One region of the Streptomyces coeruleofuscus genome, then DNA from elsewhere that is predicted to be linked to it. Evidence: riboswitches for the same ligand, from Rfam matches in the RefSeq annotation. Region 1 holds a riboswitch; each other region holds the start of a gene.

Evidence for each region. Region 1 has a riboswitch for cyclic di-AMP ahead of ABFX81_RS05090 (peptidoglycan DD-metalloendopeptidase family protein). Riboswitches for the same ligand answer to the same signal wherever they lie in the genome.
Region 2: linked by a shared signal. The riboswitch ahead of ABFX81_RS16190 (NlpC/P60 family protein) and the one ahead of ABFX81_RS05090 (peptidoglycan DD-metalloendopeptidase family protein) in region 1 are both predicted to bind cyclic di-AMP.
Region 3: linked by a shared signal. The riboswitch ahead of ABFX81_RS23625 (transglycosylase family protein) and the one ahead of ABFX81_RS05090 (peptidoglycan DD-metalloendopeptidase family protein) in region 1 are both predicted to bind cyclic di-AMP.

The regions. Positions count from the first base shown of each region.
Region 1 is NZ_BAAASE010000001.1:1,170,410-1,176,181, forward strand. It holds gene ABFX81_RS05085 (alpha-galactosidase) at 1-2,054, shown strand, start outside; cyclic di-AMP (ydaO/yuaA leader) riboswitch at 2,372-2,526, shown strand; gene ABFX81_RS05090 (peptidoglycan DD-metalloendopeptidase family protein) at 2,531-3,463, shown strand; gene ABFX81_RS05095 (DUF6250 domain-containing protein) at 3,665-4,381, shown strand; gene ABFX81_RS05100 (GDSL-type esterase/lipase family protein) at 4,527-5,312, shown strand; gene ABFX81_RS05110 (serine hydrolase) at 5,465-5,772, opposite strand, start outside.
Region 2 is NZ_BAAASE010000004.1:165,909-171,680, forward strand. It holds gene ABFX81_RS16175 (NlpC/P60 family protein) at 1-150, opposite strand, end outside; gene ABFX81_RS16180 (hypothetical protein) at 574-927, shown strand; gene ABFX81_RS16185 (SLAC1 family transporter) at 905-1,918, opposite strand; gene ABFX81_RS16190 (NlpC/P60 family protein) at 2,029-3,213, opposite strand; cyclic di-AMP (ydaO/yuaA leader) riboswitch at 3,222-3,398, opposite strand; gene pcrA (DNA helicase PcrA) at 3,688-5,772, shown strand, end outside.
Region 3 is NZ_BAAASE010000006.1:34,623-40,394, forward strand. It holds gene ABFX81_RS23610 (DUF501 domain-containing protein) at 1-337, opposite strand, end outside; gene ABFX81_RS23615 (septum formation initiator family protein) at 383-859, opposite strand; gene eno (phosphopyruvate hydratase) at 964-2,244, opposite strand; gene ABFX81_RS23625 (transglycosylase family protein) at 2,510-3,190, opposite strand; cyclic di-AMP (ydaO/yuaA leader) riboswitch at 3,195-3,373, opposite strand; gene ABFX81_RS23630 (transglycosylase family protein) at 3,602-4,561, opposite strand; gene ABFX81_RS23635 (cytochrome P450) at 4,709-5,772, opposite strand, start outside.

The sequences.
Region 1 (5,772 bases):
GTCGTACCTGGGTCCTCTCGGGGCCGGCCAGTAGCTACGCCGTCCACGTCACCGACCGTGACGAGCTGCTGCACCTGCACTGGGGCCCCCGGATCGGCCTCGCCGACGCCGAGGCCCTCGCCGTCCGGCCGCTGCCGGACTACTGGCCCTTCGAGTCCCCGCTCGACGGGCGCGAGGAGTACCCGGTCGAGGGCGGCCCCCGTTTCGTCCGGCCCGCCCTGTCCGTCCGCACCCCGGAGCGGCGCGGCACCGAGTGGACCTATGAGGGGCACGACGCCGGGGACGGCGAGCTGCGGCTGCGCTTCCGCGACGGTGACCTGACCATCACGCTGCACTACCGGATGCGCTCCTCGACGGACGTCGTCGAGCGCTGGGTGACCCTCGACAACCGCGGGCCGTCCGTCGAAGTGCTGCGCGCCGACTCCGCCACCTGGACCCTGCCCGACCGCGACACCTGGCGGCTGTCCCAGCTGCACGGCCGCTGGGGCGCCGAGTCCCGCCTGGAGCGCTCCGCCCTCACCCACGGCGAGAAGGCCATCGGCAGCCGCCGCGGCCACACCGGTCACCAGCACCTGCCGTGGGTCGCGCTCGACACCGACGCCACCGAGGAGCGCGGCGAGGTCTACGGATGCGCCCTGGGCTGGTCCGGGTCCTGGCGGATCGCCGTGGCCCGACTCCCGGACGCGCGCGTGCAGATCACCGGCGGGGCCGGGTACGACGACTCGGGCCTGCTGATGCTCGGCACGGGGGAGTCGTACACGACTCCCGTCTTCGCCGGGCTCTGGACCGACGGCGGCTTCGGCGGGGCGAGCCGCGCCTGGCACGCCTACCAGCGGGCGCACGTGATCCCGGACGCCGGCCGGGACCGGCCGGTCCTGTTCAACTCCTGGGAGGCCACCGAGTTCGACATCTCCGAGGAGCAGCAGCGGGCGCTCGCCGAGCGGGCCGCCGCCATGGGCGTCGAGCTGTTCGTGGTCGACGACGGCTGGTTCGGGGCGCGTACGAGTGACCGGGCCGGGCTCGGTGACTGGACTCCCAACCCGGACCGCTTCCCGGGCGGCCTCAAGCCGCTCGCCGACCACGTGCACGGCCTCGGCATGCAGTTCGGGATCTGGGTCGAGCCGGAGATGGTCAACGCCGACAGCGACCTGTACCGCGCGCACCCGGACTGGGTGCAGTACCAACCGGGACGAAAGCGGACGGAGTTCCGCAATCAGCTCGTACTGAACCTCGCCCGCGCGGACGTCCAGGAGTACCTCTGGCACCAGCTCGACGGGCTCCTCTCCAGCGCCCCGATCGACTACGTCAAGTGGGACTTCAACCGCTGCTTCACCGACGCCGGCTGGCCGGACGACCCCTACCCGCAGCGGCTGTGGGTCGACCACGTCCATGCCTTGTACGCCCTGCTGGACCGGCTGCGGGCCGCTCACCCCGGGGTGGCCTTCGAGTCCTGCTCGGGCGGCGGCGGCCGGATCGACCTCGGTGTGCTGAGCCGCACGGACCAGGTGTGGACCTCGGACAACACCGACCCGCTCGACCGGCTCGCCATCCAGCACGGCTTCAGCCAGATCCATCCGGCCCGGGTCATGGCCGCCTGGGTCACCGACAGTCCGAACGCCATGCTCAACCAGCGCGCCAGTTCCCTGCGGTTCCGGTTCGTCAGTGCCATGGCCGGGGTGCTCGGGGTCGGCGGCGACCTCACGAAGTGGACGGGGGAGGAACTCGCCGAGGCGCGGGACTGGGTGGCGCTCTACAAGGAGATCCGGCCCGTGGTGCAGCGCGGCGACCAGTACCGGCTGCGACCGCCGGAGGGCGGCCTGAGCGCCGTGCAGTACACCCTCGGCGGCGAGACCGTCGTCCTGGCCTGGCTCCAGGCGCAGCGCTACGGCGAGCCCGTACCGGCGCTCCGGCTGCGGGGCCTCGACCCCACGGCATCGTACGAATGCCTTAAAACGGGCGAAGTTCACCGAGGTGCCGTACTGCTCCATCACGGGCTGCGGGTCGGTCTGCGCGGGGATCTGGACGCCACCGTCGTCCGGCTTAAGCGTAAGTAGCCGTTCTGTCCGAATAGGGAGTTCTTCGGTTATTTCGACATAACGTGCCCCGATCGTAAAGGAGACGAGGTCGGGGTGCGTGAGCATCGTCATATTCGTGACGATGTGTTGTTGCCATGTACACGTAATTCTGGCGATATTCAGGGGTATTGAGGAAAGCGGGAGATCGCTAATCCACGCTCCGTCACGGAAAATGTGCCGGTGCGTCAAGAAAAACGCCGTCACAGGCAACCGGGAACTTGTCCCTTTGCGTCTTGGTCGCTTACGTTCCACCCCAATCCGGACGGACGCCTAATCCTGCCGCCGCCCGGAGCCCCACACACTGACCCGACGTACGGCAGGAGCGGGGGACCCACAGGTAAGACGCCTGTTCCGGTTCCCGGAACGGCTTGGGGTTAAGCCGCGCCTCGGCGCGGCCGGGCATCTCCAGCCCGAACCCGACAGCTCACCTCGCAGGCGACGGAGAGGAATTCGCCATGCCCGCGAAGGGTAAGCACCGCCGCCCGAAGACCCAGCGCTTCACCCGCTCCATCGCCGTCGCCGGAACCGGCGGAGCCGCTCTCGCCCTTCCGCTCATGGGCGCCGGCGGCGCCCACGCCGCCACCCCGCAGTCGGCTGCGGAAAAGACCGTCCAGTCCGCTCCGGCCGCCGAGAAGAAGGCCGCCGAAAAGGCCACGGGCGCCCGGACGTACACCGTGCAGTCCGGTGACTATCTCGCGAAGATCGCCGACGAGCAGAACGTCGACGGGGGCTGGAAGAAGCTCTACACGGACAACCGTGACGCCGTCGGCGACGACCCGTCGCTGATCCACCCGGGCCTGAAGCTGTCGATCGGCAAGAAGGCGGCGGGCGAGTCCAAGGCCCCGGCCCCGTCCTCGCCGAAGTCCTCGGCCTCCAAGTCCTCGAAGTCCTCGGCTGCCAAGCCCTCGGCTCCGAAGTCGTCCGCCTCCGAGTCGCCCTCGAAGCCGGCCGCCGCCAAGCCGGCCGCCGCGACCTCCAGCGGCTACAGCGCCCCGGTGGACGGTGCCACCGTCGGCACCCCGTACCGGATGTCCGGCAGCATGTGGTCCAGCGGCTACCACACCGGTGTCGACTTCGTCGTCCCGACGGGCACCTCGCTCAAGGCCGTCGGCGCCGGCACGGTCGTCTCCGCCGGCTGGGGCGGCGCGTACGGCAACCAGGTCGTCATCAAGCTCAACGACGGCAGCTACGCGCAGTACGCCCACCTGTCCTCGCTCTCCGTCTCGGCGGGCCAGACCGTGAGCGCGGGCCAGCAGGTCGGCCTCTCCGGTGCCACCGGCAACGTGACCGGACCGCACCTGCACTTCGAGATCCGCACCACGCCGGACTACGGCTCGGACGTGGACCCGGTCGCCTACCTGCGCTCGCACGGCGTCTCCGTCGGCTGACCGACCGCACGACCACCCGCCTGACACGCAACCGTCGGCCGGACCCCGATCCCCGGGTCCGGCCTTCGGTGTGTGCGGGCCCGATGTGATCGGTCGCGCCCAAGGGATCGACAGCGGGCGGCAGTTGGGACACAGTGATCCAGTCCGGAGCGCAAGCGCTTTCTAGAGCCTTCCAGGCGGATCACCGAGGAGACGTGTCCCGTGCCGACCACTCGCAGAGCGTTCGCAGCCCTGGCAGCCGGAGCCGGCCTGGTGGCCCTCGTCCCGACGGGCGCCGCCCATGCCGCGCCCCGGCACCGCCGCCTCATCGCCCACGACGACTTCTGCCACGGCCTCTCCCAGTGGGCGACCGAACTCCAGGACGGCGGGACCGTGACCGCCTCTCGCGGCGTCCTGGAGATCGACGTACCGAGCGGGGCGACCGTGTGGTTCAGGCGGCGGCTCGACGGGCCGTACGTCCTCGAGTACACCGCCACGCCGGTCTCCGAGGGCGGGGTCAACGACCGTGTCTCGGACCTCAACAACTTCTGGAACGCGACCGACGTCCGCTCCCCGGGCGATCTCTTCGCCACGCCGCGCGGTGGGGCGCTGGCGGAGTACGACCACCTGACGACGTACTACGCGGGCTACGGCGCGAACTACAACACCACGACCCGGCTGCGGCGGTACGTCGGCGAGCCCGGCGTGCGGCCCTTGGTCTACGACTACACCGAGCCGCTGCTGGTCCCCAACGAGCCCCACCGGGTCCGGATCGTCTCCGACGGCTCGACGGTCAGGTGGTGGAACAACGGGCGCCTCGTCTTCGACTACACGGACCCGCAGCCGTACACCCGCGGGCACTTCGCCTTCCGGACCGTGTGGAGCCACTTCCGGATCACGGGCTTCCGGGTATGGCGCCTGACCCCCCAACATCGCTGACGGGTGACGTATTCCGGAGTTGGCGAACACTTGGGAAGTGGCTTATCTCACCGCCCGTCAACCCCTGCCTACGGTCGCGTAGGTCACATTAGAGGGTGAATCATGAGCGGCTGTGGCAGACGATTCGAAGAGTGACAGCAGAGCAGTGATCGGGTCGTACGTGGCGGTGGGGGACAGCTTCACCGAGGGCGTCGGTGATCCCGGCCCCGACGGGGCGTTCGTCGGCTGGGCCGACCGGTTCGCCGTCCTGCTCGCCGACCGCCGGCCCGAAGGCGACTTCCAGTACACCAACCTCGCGGTGCGCGGGAAGCTCCTCGACCAGATCGTGGCGGACCAGGTTCCGCGGGCCGTCGAAATGGCCCCGGACCTCGTCTCCTTCTGCGCCGGGGGCAACGACATCCTCCGTCCCGGAACCGACCCGGACGAGGTGGCCGAGCGGTTCGAGCGGGCCCTCGTGCGGCTCACCGCCGTGGCCGGCACGGTGATGGTGACGACCGGGTTCGACACCCGTGGGATGCCCGTGCTCAAGCACCTGCGCGGCAAGATCGCGACGTACAACGGGCATGTCCGGGCCATCGCCGACCGGTACGGCTGCCCCGTCCTCGACCTGTGGTCCCTGCGCAGTGTCCAGGACCGCAGGGCCTGGGACGCCGACCGGCTGCACCTGTCGCCCGAGGGACACACGCGAGTGGCGCTCCGCGCGGGGCAGGTGCTCGGGCTGGAGGTTCCGGCCGACCCGGAGCAGCCGTGGCCGCCGCTGCCGGCGCGCGGGCCGCTCGAGGTCCGGCGGGACGATGTGCACTGGGCGCGGGAGTTCCTGGTGCCGTGGATCGGGCGGCGGCTGCGTGGGGAGTCGTCGGGGGATCACGTGACGGCGAAGGGCGCTCTGTCGCCGGAGGACATCAGGATGCGGATCGCTTCGGTGGCGTGAGGTTTCGTCGAGGTGGACGCGGGCGCCGGAGAACACCGCGTCGCTCGGTACATGGAGCAGGCGGAAGCCGTGCTTCGCCGCAGCCATCGCCAGGCGGGCAGGGCCCACGGCGGTGACCGCGCAGTCGGATTCGCGCGGCGTGACCACTGGCATCAGAACACCTCCCTGACCAGCATCCGCGTCGCCTTCTGGAACGGCTCGGCCAGTGACATCGCCGCGTCGTCCACATAGTTCAGCGCGGCGGTCAGGGTCTTGCCGCCGTCGGGCGTGCTGTACATCAGCGCTGCGTGGCCCGTGATGCCGCCGTTGTGGGTGATGATCGTGCCGCCGCGTTCCGTTTCCTGTACGAACACCCCCAGGCCGTAACCCGCCTTGGGATGCGGTTTGCACATCTCGGCGAGCAGCGGGGCCGGCAGGAGCTTGCCGCGCAGGAGTGCGGAGATGAACGTGTGGAGGTCCT
Region 2 (5,772 bases), on a different contig from region 1:
CTTGACCTGGCCGGGGGTGAGCTCGGGTTCGGCGTGTCCGGTGCCGTCGAAGCCCGTCGCGGTCGCCGCGCCCGCCAGGGCGATCGTGGCGGCCGTACGGGCCTTGTTGCCGCTCGCGGAGCGCTGGCGGGGCTTGCGGTGCGCTGCCACCTGGGGGCCACGTCCTTTCCTGCGACCGCCGGCGGGTGCGTACGGCCGCCAGGGGGAGCGGACGGGCGGCCTGCGCGTCCGGCGACGGCCCGCACAGGGGGAGCGGACCGCCGCCGGGCCTTCTCGGCGGTGGTGTCCGACTGCCGCCCCTGGCCCGGGCGGCGGTGGGGAGCCGGGCACCTGGGGGAGGACGCTAAACCTCGTCGCGGCGGCCCGGTGGCGGGTGCGCGGAAGTGTCCCGAGAGGACCGGCGGTGACCGTATGCGACCGTGAGCTGGTCTCGCCGTCGTCGCCTTAACTCAGCGTGATGACCGATGCGCCGAATCATGGGCGCGGGACGGCGGACGGGTGCTATGGGCGCATATATGCATCCGACGGGCCGGTGTCGGGCGGCTGTGGAGCCCCTGATTAGGCTCCGGCCTCATGGACGTACTCATCCACCTCTTCGTCGGCCTCCACATCATCGGCATCGCAGCCCTCCTGGGCGGTTTCCTCACCCAGATGAAGGCGATGGGCGCGGGCACCGCCCGCTACACCCCGGCGATGCTGCACGGCGCGCTGACGATGCTGGTCACCGGTGTGATCCTGGTCGGCCTCAACCAGGCCGACGACCAGACCGTGAACAACATCAAGATCGGCGTGAAGCTGGCCCTGCTGATCGTGATCCTCGGCCTGGTCTACGTGAAACGGGACGACGAGAAGGTGGACAAGAGCCTTTTCGGCCTGGTCGGGGCGCTGACCACGGCGAACGTTTTCATCGCCGTGCTCTGGACCTGACCCGGCCGGGCAGGACGTAGGTCCGGGCCGAGGCGACCGCCCAGGCGGTGACCGCGAGCCACGCGGCCACCGCGACCCACAGCAAGACCTCCCCGAGGCCGTCGAGCCAGGAGACGTCGAGGGCGGCGGCGACGGCCAGTGCCGCCGCCGCCGTCTTGGCCCAGGCGAACACGGTCGCCCAGCGGCGGATGTCGTGACGGGGGCGGGGCCGTAGGAACTCGGCGGCGAGCAGGACGGCGCAGCCGGCCAGTGCGAGCACGAGCAGCACGACCGTCACATGGCGCAGGACGCCGCGGTCGTCGTCGTTCCACAGGTACAGGCGTGCGCTGTCGGAGCTGATCAGCCGCGCCCCGGCCAGCGCCGAGATGGCGAGCGCCCCGCCCGCGAGCCAGTGGTCGCCGCGCCCTTCGGCCACCTGCCGCACATCGAAACGGGCCAGGGCGAGGACGTACAGCACGAGCCCCAGCCAGAAGAGCACCAGCGCGGCGTGCGCGAGCCAGGCCGCCGACTCGGCAGCGGCGAGCGTGGCGCCGAGCACGGCGAGTCCCTGCGTGGCCATGCAGCGCGCGAACACCGTGCCGGGCCGGCGCCGCTCCCCGTCCTGCGCGGGGAGGGCCAGCGGCACGGGCCAGAGCAGCACGGCCAGCACCAGCAGTGCCGCCGCCAGGGACTGCGAGCCGGCCGCCGAGAAGCCGGTGCCCAGGACGGCCGTCGCCGCCACGGTGGTGAGGGCGGCCGTCGCCACGGTGTCCAGGAGGCCCGGCAGGGCCGCGTACGCCCGCCGTCTCGTGCCGGCGAGCAGCAGCCGCAGGGTGAAGTCCGCGGCGAGCATCAGCCAGGCCGCGCAGGCCAGGCCGAGGACGATGCGGGAGAGGACGCCGTACCCCGCCAGATCCAGACCGACCGCAAGGGTGCCGGTCGCCAGCACGGCGGCACTCGCGGACGGCGCTCGCTGCGCCCACCAGGCGGTGGAGGGGGAGGGGCCGGGCATGGAGCCGATGCTAGGAGGCGCCGCGTCCGTTCCAGGCGGGGCACGCGCGCGTGCGCTGCCAAAAGCGTGAGTGCCCTCACGCGCGCGTGCCCGCGGTGACGTGCGGGCCCTCAGGCCGGCCGCACCACGCTGTGGATCGACGACTCGCCGTCGTAGTAGATCGATTCCTCGCGCACATAGGTGCCGGGCTTCGGGGCGTGGATCATCATGCCGTTGCCGATGTAGATGCCGACGTGTGAGAGGTCGTCGTAGAAGAAGACCAGGTCACCGGGCTGCGCATTGGTCAGGGAAACGGTCGTGCCGGCGTTGACCTGGTCCCACGTCGTGCGCGGCAGGGTGACACCGGCGGCCTTCCACGCGGCCTGGGTGAGGCCGGAGCAGTCGTAGGAGCCGGGGCCGACGGCGCCCCAGACGTACGGCTTGCCGATCTGGGCGCGGGCGAAGGCGAGGGCCTTCTCGGCCTTGGTGGCGTACGAGGAGTCGGCCGGGGCCGTCGAGGAGGACGAGCCCGTCGAGGAGGACGCTCCCGACGACGAGGACGCTTCGCTCTCCTGCTGCTGGGCGGCCTCCTCCTGCGCCTGCTGCTGTGCGGCCTGCTGCCGGGCCAGCTCGGCGGCCTTGCGGGCGGCCTCCTGCTGCTTCTCCCTCTCGATCGCCGCGAGCCGCGCCTTCTCCTCGGCGGTCAGCTTCGACAGCAGTTCGCGCGCCTCGGCGAGCTTCCGCTGGACGGTCGCCTTGGCCGTCTTCAGGTCGCCCTGCGTCTCGTTGAGCGTCTCGAGGCTCTCGGTGGCCTCCTGACGCTTCTTCATCGTCTCGGACTGCTGGGTGACGTAGTCGTCGACCGCGATCTTCTGACGGCCGGTCATCCGGTCCATCAGCTGGGTCTGGTCGAAGTAGTCCTGCGGGGTGTCCGCGAGCAGGAACGTCGCCGTGTCCGGGGCGGAGGCACCGGTGCGGTACTGGGCGGCGGCGAACGAACCCAGTTTCTCCCGCGCCTCGTTGAGCTTCTGGGTGCGCTGCGCGACGCCGTCGAGGAGGGTGTCGACGCGCTTGCGCTGCTTCGCGGTCTTCTCCTTGGCCGCGTTGTACTTGTCGGTGGCCGACTCGGCCTGGCGGTAGAGGTCGTCGACCTTCTTCTCGACTTCCTCCAGGCTCGGCTTGTCGTCGGCCTCGGGGGCGGCGTTGGCCGACTGGGACAGCAGGGCCACGGACGTGAGGGCCGCCGTTGCGAGGGCGGGGGTCCGTATGCCTGCGACGCGCGTACCCGCGGGACGCGACTTGCGGTGCGACGCCAAGGGAGGCGACTCCTTCCATGCTCCGCCTACCGGGTTAGCTGTCGGGTTCGGGCGGGTACATCGGAAGGGTTGCCCTACGGCCGTCTCCGCGAAGGGCGGAGTGGGGCCGATTCACCCCAGAGTTCTCGGTTGGGTCCCCGGCTCCGGCTGCCGCTGCGGCACACCGGACTCGGCGGAGGCCGCGCGGCCCGGCGACGTTCGCCGGTGGGGGTCGTGCGGCCTGCCCGCACGGTAGCCAACTGGTGTGGCCCTTGTGAAGGTTGATGGGCGATATGCCCGATACATTTTCGTGACCTTAGCCGAGAGTGTCGCCGAGCGTCACCGGTGGAGGGGGGTTGGTCATGAGTTCGTCATAATTGTGACGGCGTAGCGGGCTGTGATCGTGCGTGGATGCAGGGTGACGAGGGGATCCTTTCGGCGATGTTCTCAGGGCGGCGGCGGGCTGTCAGTGGGGCGCCCTAGACTCGGAGAGCGATGAGCAGCCTCTTTGACGACAGCTTCCTGGCGGACCTCCAGGCCCAGCGGGGCCCCGCGGACGAGCCCCCGCCGCCACCCGAGGACGATCACGTACCGGAGCCGGTTCCGGACGATCTGTTCGGCGGGAAGTTCGACGTGCCCCCGGACCGTGACGCCTATTACCGCGACGGCGCCCCGCGCCCGGTGGTGGACACCGCCACCCTCCTGGAGGGGCTGAACGACAACCAGCGCGCCGCCGTCGTCCACTCCGGCTCCCCGCTGCTCATCGTGGCCGGCGCCGGCTCCGGCAAGACCCGCGTGCTGACGCACCGCATCGCCCACCTGCTCGCCGAGCGGGGTGTGCACCCGGGCCAGATCCTCGCGATCACCTTCACCAACAAGGCCGCGGGCGAGATGAAGGAACGCGTCGAGCAGCTCGTCGGCCCGCGGGCGAACGCGATGTGGGTGATGACCTTCCACAGCGCGTGCGTGCGCATCCTGCGGCGCGAGAGCAAGAAGCTCGGCTTCACGTCCTCCTTCTCGATCTACGACGCCGCCGACTCCAAGCGCCTGATGGCCCTGGTCTGCCGCGACCTGGACCTCGACCCCAAGCGCTTCCCGCCGAAGTCCTTCAGCGCCAAGGTCAGCAACCTGAAGAACGAGCTGATCGACGAGGAGGACTTCGCCGCCCAGGCCTCCGACGGCTTCGAGAAGACCCTCGCCCAGGCCTACGCGATGTACCAGTCGCGGCTGCGCGAGGCGAACGCCCTCGACTTCGACGACCTGATCATGACGACGGTCAACCTGCTCCGCGCCTTCCCGGACGTCGCCGAGCACTACCGCCGCCGCTTCCGCCATGTCCTGGTGGACGAGTACCAGGACACCAACCACGCCCAGTACGCCCTCGTCCGGGAGCTCGTCGGCACCTCCGAGCACCCCGTCGACGTACCGCCGGGCCCGGACGACGTCCCGCCCGCCGAGCTGTGCGTGGTGGGTGACGCCGACCAGTCGATCTACGCCTTCCGCGGTGCGACGATCCGCAACATCCTCCAGTTCGAGGAGGACTACCCGGACGCGACGACGATCCTGCTGGAGCAGAACTACCGCTCCACCCAGACGATCCTCAGCGCGGCCAACGCGGTCATCGAGCGCAACGAGTCCCGCCGCCCCAAGAACCTGTGGACCAACGCGGGCACGGGCGCGCAGATCACCGGCTACGTCGCCGACACCGAACACGACGAGGCGCAGTTCGTCGCCGACGAGATAGACCGCCTCACGGACGCCGGCGACGCCAAGGCAGGCGACGTCGCCGTCTTCTACCGCACCAACGCCCAGTCCCGGGTCTTCGAAGAGATCTTCATCCGCGTCGGCCTGCCCTACAAGGTCGTCGGCGGTGTCCGCTTCTACGAGCGCAAGGAAGTCCGGGACGTCCTGGCCTACCTGCGGGTGCTCGCCAACCCGGAGGACTCGGTGCCACTGCGCCGGATCCTCAACGTCCCCAAGCGGGGCATCGGCGACCGCGCCGAGGCGATGATCGACGCCCTGGCCCAGCGCGAGAAGATCAGCTTCCCGCAGGCGCTGAAGCGCGTCGACGAGGCGTACGGCATGGCCGCGCGCTCCACCAACGCCGTCAAGCGGTTCAACACGCTGATGGAGGACCTCCGTACGATCGTCGAGTCCGGCGCCGGACCGGCCACGGTGCTGGAGGCCGTCCTGGAACGCACCGGGTACCTCGCCGAGTTGCAGGCCTCCACCGACCCGCAGGACGAGACCCGGATCGAGAACCTCCAGGAACTCGCCGCCGTCGCCATGGAGTTCGAGCAGGAGCGCGGCGAGGGCGCGGAGACCTCAGGGGCTGCCGCCCCGGGTGGCACACTGTCCGACTTCCTCGAACAGGTCGCGCTGGTCGCCGACTCCGACCAGATCCCCGACGAGGAGGACGGCGACGGCGTCATCACGCTGATGACCCTGCACACCGCCAAGGGCCTGGAGTTCCCGGTCGTCTTCCTGACCGGCATGGAGGACGGCGTCTTCCCGCACATGCGCGCCCTCGGCCAGACCAAGGAGCTGGAGGAGGAGCGGCGCCTGGCGTACGTCGGCATC
Region 3 (5,772 bases), on a different contig from region 1:
CGTCACGGCGCCTGACGTAGTCCTCGTGCGCCGCTCGGTACGCCGCCGCCAGCTCCGGGTCCGAGGCAAGCCGCTCGGTCATCTCCTTCATCACGCCGTTCGCCTCCAGCGTGCCGATCGCCGAGGCGGCGCGCGGGCACGTCAGGTAGTACAGCGTGGGGAACGGCGTCCCGTCCGGCAGCCGCGGGGCCGTCTCGACGACGTCGGGCTGCCCGCACGGGCACCGGTGCGCGATCGCGCGCAGGCCGCGCGGGGGCCGGCCGAGCTGCTGCTTGAAGGCCTCGACGTCCGCGTCGGTGGGCTCGGTGCGCGGAGTGGTCGGCGGGGGCGTTTCCATGACTGTGTTCAGGCTGTCTTTCTCTGGGTGTTCTCTCGGGTCACTTCACTGGTCGGAGGCGTCGGCCTTGTCGACCCCGTCCCAGACGTTCGAGTACCAGGGGCGGTCGGCCGCCCCCAGGTCGGCGCGCGACTGCCGCGCCGCGTGCGGGTCGACGACGATGAACCCCGTCTCCCCCGGCATGACGTAGTGCAACCGCTTCCGGATCTGCTGCTCGGCGTACGCGTCGTCCTGCCAGCGCGCCTTCAGGTCGCGCAGCCGTTCGACGCGCTGCCGGGCCTGCTGCTGTTCGCGCTGGAGGTCGTCGATCTCGGCGCGCTGCGAGACGTACTCCCGCATCGGGTAGGCCAGGGCCACGATCAGCGAGCACATCACCAGGGCGAGCAGCGCGGCCCGGCCGGTCAGCCGGGAGCGGCGCGCCTGGCGCTTGGTCTGGGAGCGGTAGACCCGGGCCGCGGTCTGCTCGCCGAGCAGCCGGATCCTGGTCGCGGTGGAGAACCGGTCCCGGTCCTTCACGGCCATGTCTGTCCGCCTCCCGCTCCACCGTCATACGCGCGTACGTCCCCGGACACGGTACGGGACCGAGTACGGGGACGTACGTACGACGCTGCTACTTACGGGCCAGGTCAGCCCTTGAAGCGCGGGAAGGCCGAGCGGCCGGCGTACACCGCCGCGTCGTCGAGGATCTCCTCGATGCGCAGGAGCTGGTTGTACTTGGCGACGCGCTCGGAGCGGGCCGGGGCGCCGGTCTTGATCTGGCCGCAGTTGGTGGCGACGGCCAGGTCGGCGATGGTGACGTCCTCGGTCTCGCCGGAGCGGTGGGACATCATGCACTTGAAGCCGCTGCGCTGGGCCAGCTCGACGGCGTCCAGGGTCTCGGTGAGCGAACCGATCTGGTTGACCTTGACCAGGAGCGCGTTGGCCGCGCCCTCCTCGATGCCGCGGGCCAGGCGCTCGGGGTTGGTGACGAACAGGTCGTCGCCGACGAGCTGGACCTTGTCACCGAGCTTGTCGGTGATGGTCTTCCAGCCCTCCCAGTCGTCCTCGAACAGCGGGTCCTCGATGGAGACGAGCGGGTACGCGTCGACGAGCTCCGCGTAGTACTCGGTCATCTCGGCCGCCGAGCGCTCCTTGCCCTCGAAGGTGTAGACGCCGTCCTTGTAGAACTCGGACGCGGCCACGTCGAGGGCCAGGGCGATCTGCTCGCCGGGGGTGTAGCCGGCCTCGTTGATCGCCTCGAGGATGAGGTCGAGGGCCTCGCGGTTGGAGCCGAGGTTCGGGGCGAAGCCGCCCTCGTCGCCGAGGCCGGTGGCCAGGCCCTTCGACTTCAGGACCTTCTTCAGCGTGTGGTAGACCTCGGCGCCCCAGCGCAGGGCCTCGGAGAAGGACTCCGCGCCGATCGGAGCGATCATGAACTCCTGGATGTCCACGTTGGAGTCGGCGTGCGAGCCGCCGTTCAGGATGTTCATCATCGGCACGGGCAGCAGGTGCGCGTTCGGGCCGCCCAGGTAGCGGAACAGCGGAAGGTCGCTGGCCTCGGAGGCGGCGTGGGCGACGGCGAGGGAGACGCCGAGGATGGCGTTGGCGCCGAGGGAGCCCTTGTTGTCGGTGGCGTCCAGGTCGAACATGGCCTGGTCGATCAGGCGCTGCTCGGTGGCGTCGTAGCCGACCAGCTCCGGGCCGATCTGCTCGATGACCGCGAGGACGGCCTTCTCCACACCCTTGCCGAGGTAGCGGTTCGAGTCGCCGTCGCGCAGCTCGATGGCCTCGAAGGCGCCCGTGGAGGCGCCGGACGGGACGGCGGCACGACCGGTGCTGCCGTCGTCGAGGCCGACCTCGACCTCGACCGTGGGGTTGCCTCGGGAGTCCAGGATTTCCCGGGCTACGACGACGTCGATGGACGGCACGAGCATCTCCTTCTTGATGTGACGCGGGTACGCGGGCCGCTCGGGCCCTGCGCGGTGCGGGCCGTGGTGGCTCGCGACATGAGCCTAACCGGCTCCGAGCGATCGGCCACCGGGTCGCCCACCCCATGGACAGAACCGAGAGTAAATTGTTTCCGAACGGAACAAAGCCGGATCGCAAAGACCGGCAGAAAAAACCCCGCCCCGGTGCGTACGGGGGAAGACGCACCGGAGCGGGGAGCCCGTGGGGACGGGGGCGGGCCGCTGCTTACTTCAGGTGCAGCTGCTGGCCCGGGTAGATGAGGTTGGCGTCCTGGACGATGTCCTTGTTCAGCTCGAACAGCTTCTCCCAGCCGCCCTCGACCTTGCGCTCGGTCGCGATGGAGCTGAGGGTGTCGCCCTTGACCACCTTGTACTCGCCGTCGCCCTTCTTGACCTTCTTGCCGGTCGGGGTGGTGACGGTCTTCTGGGTCTTCTGGGTCTGGGCCGGGCGCTCGTCGGAGCGGGAGGCCGGCTGCTGCTCGGTCTGGCGGGTCTCGGTGGAGCCGCTGCTCTGCTCGGCGCCGCCGCTGTAGCCGGCGCTCGACAGGCCCTTGCCGCAGACCGGCCAGGCGCCCTTGCCCTGGCCCGCGAGGACCTTCTCGGCGATCTCGATCTGCTGCTCCTTGGTCGCCTGGTCGGCGGTGGAGGCGTACTTGGTGCCGCCGTAGCCGGACCAGGTGGAGGCGGAGAACTGCAGACCGCCGTAGTAGCCGTTGCCGGTGTTGATGGACCAGTTGCCGCCGGACTCGCACTGGGCGACGGCGTCCCACTCGGAGGCGGTGGCGGCGGAGGCGTTGCCGGCCGCCATCAGCGGGGCGGCGACGGCGGCACCGGTGACACCGGCGATGGCGATGACCCGAGAGGCCTTGGACGGACGGCGGTGCGTGCCCTTGCCGGAAAACAGCATGGAGAGATCCCCTCACCGACGCCTGCGAGGTGAGCTGTCGGGTTCGGGCCGGTTGAGTTGCCCGGCCGCGTCCCTCCCGGGACGCGGCTTCACCCCAAGCCGGACCTGCCGTCGAGTTGCCTCAACCGCCGGGCCCGGCACTTACCTTGGGTCCCCCGCTCCTGCCTACGGCGCTTGACGCGACGACTGTTCCCGTGCGGCCGCTGGCAGGATTCGGCGTTGCGGCAGCCGGAGCTCGTGGTGACGAGCGGTCATGACCGTAGACATGCGAGTCGCGGAATTTCAAAGACGATCAGGGCTTCTGAGATCTATCTCTCACCGGGCTTATACGGGACATTCGGTGCGAACCGCAGCGTGAACTCGCACGGTTTAGGGGTGACTTCCGCCGCCGTTTCCGTACTGCCCCACCAGCTACTCGTCGTCCGCTTCGACCCGTACCGCCAGCTTCTGACCGGGGCGGATGAGGTTCGGGTCGACGCCGACGGCCGCCTCGTTGCCGACGTAGAGCGCGTGCCATCCGCCGCTGAGGTCAAGGGAGTCGGCGATGGACCAGAGGCTGTCGCCGGGACGGACGACGTAGGAGCCGTCCGTCGCCTCGCGCGAGGCTTCGTCGCCGCGCGAGGCGTGCCGGCCCGCGGCCCCGGACGGACGGCCGTCCTCGGCCGCGGTGTCCTCGTCGGCACTGGGGCCGCGATGACGGCCGGAGCCGGTGTCGGTGAGGCCCGAAGAGTCGTCGTTCTGCGGCGATTTGTCAGACTTGTCACTCTCGGGTTCGGCCGAGGGAGAGCTGTCGGACTCCTGGTCCTGTGACTGGTCCTGCGTCGAGGAATCGGCGGAATCAGACGACTTGTCGGACTTGGCGGTTTCGTCCTCCGAGGTCGACGGCGCGTCAGGCGACGGCGACGCGGACGGAGAGGACGAAGGAGACGACTCGGAGGAGTCGAGCAGCCCGGGCGAGTCCGTTGCGGCGGACGAGCCGGACGTGTCCGAGTCCTTGTCCTGCTGGAGACCCGAGAGCAGCCCGCAGGTGCGCCACGCGCCGACCCCCTGGTCGGCGAGGATTCTCTCGGCCACGGCTATCTGCTGGGAACGGCTGGCCAGGTCGGCACTCGGGGCGTAGTCGAGGCCGCCGTGGTTCTCCCAGTCCTCCTGGGACAACTGGAGGCCGCCGAAGTATCCGTTGCCGGTGTTCTGGCTCCAGGCGCCGCCGGTCTCGCAGTCCGCGACCCGGTCCCAGGTCGTGCCGTCGGCCGCGCTGGCGCCGGAGGCTCCGAGGAGCGGGATCGCGATGGCGGAGCCGGTCACTCCTGCCGCGACGAGGAGAGCCGGAGCCTGGCGGGGGCGACGGTGCCGACCGTTCCCGGAGAGCATACGGAGACCTTTCGCGAGACAGCAGTGACCGGCGCGGCGCAGGGTCCCCCGGGCCGCGCTGATGATGGGTGAACGTATCGGCAGACGATCACTTGTCACAAGTTCATGCCGCGCAGATCACGTGAAGATCACATTCCTGACGGCGTGTCACCTTGGGGTCGGCGTGAACTCCACCGGCAGGGTGCGCAGCCCGCGCATGATGAGGCCGCCGCGCCATCTCAGCTCGGCCGGGTCCGCGGCGAGCCGCAGGTCCGGGAGGCGGGTGAGGAGCGCGGCGAGGGCGGCCTGGCCCTCCAGGCGGGCGAGCGGGGCGCCGAGACAGTAGTGGATGCCGTGGCCGTAACCGAGGTGCTGGTTGTCGCGGCGGGCGAGGTCGAGCACGTCCGGATCGTCGAACCGCTCCGGGTCCCGGTCCGCGGCGGCCAGGACGACGAGGACCGGGTCTCCGGGCGCGATCCGCTGCCCGCCGATGGTGAGCGGCTGCGTGGCGAACCGCCAGGTGGCGAGTTCGACGGGCCCGTCGTAGCGCAGGAGCTCCTCGACGCCGGTCTCCAGGAGGCCGGTCTCCCCGGCGGCGAGGGACGCCTGGAGTCGCGCGCGCTGCTCGGGGTGGGTGAGCAGGGCGTAGGTGCCGTTGCCGATCAGGTTCACGGTCGTCTCGAAGCCGGCGAACAGCAGGATGAAGGCCATGGCCGCGGCCTCGTTCTCGGTGAGGTGCTCACCGTGGTCGGAGGCGCGGATGAGCCCGGAGATGAGGTCCTCTCCGGGGGCGGGCTCGGTGGGCAGCGCCTCCCGCTTGCGGTGGATGAGGTCGGCGAGGTAGCCGCGCATCTTCTTCACGGACCGCGCCACGCCGCCCCTGGGCCCGCCCTGGTGACGGATCATCATCCCCGCCCAGTCGCGGAAGTCGTCCTGGTCCTCGCGGGGGACGCCGAGCAGGTCGCAGATGGCGTAGATGGGGAGCGGGAACGCGAACTCGTGGATGAGGTCGGCGGACCCCTTCTCCGCGAACCCGTCGATGAGCCCGTCCGTGAGCTCCTGCACCCGCGGCGCGAACTCAGCGACCCGTCGGGGCGTGAACGCCTTGGACACGAGCCGCCGCAGCCGGGTGTGGTCCGGCGGGTCGATGTTGAGCAGATGCGTCATCAGCTCGGCCTTGCGCTCGCCGGGGATGCCGGTCTTGCCCTTGGCGTGCGCGGGTTCGGCGTGAT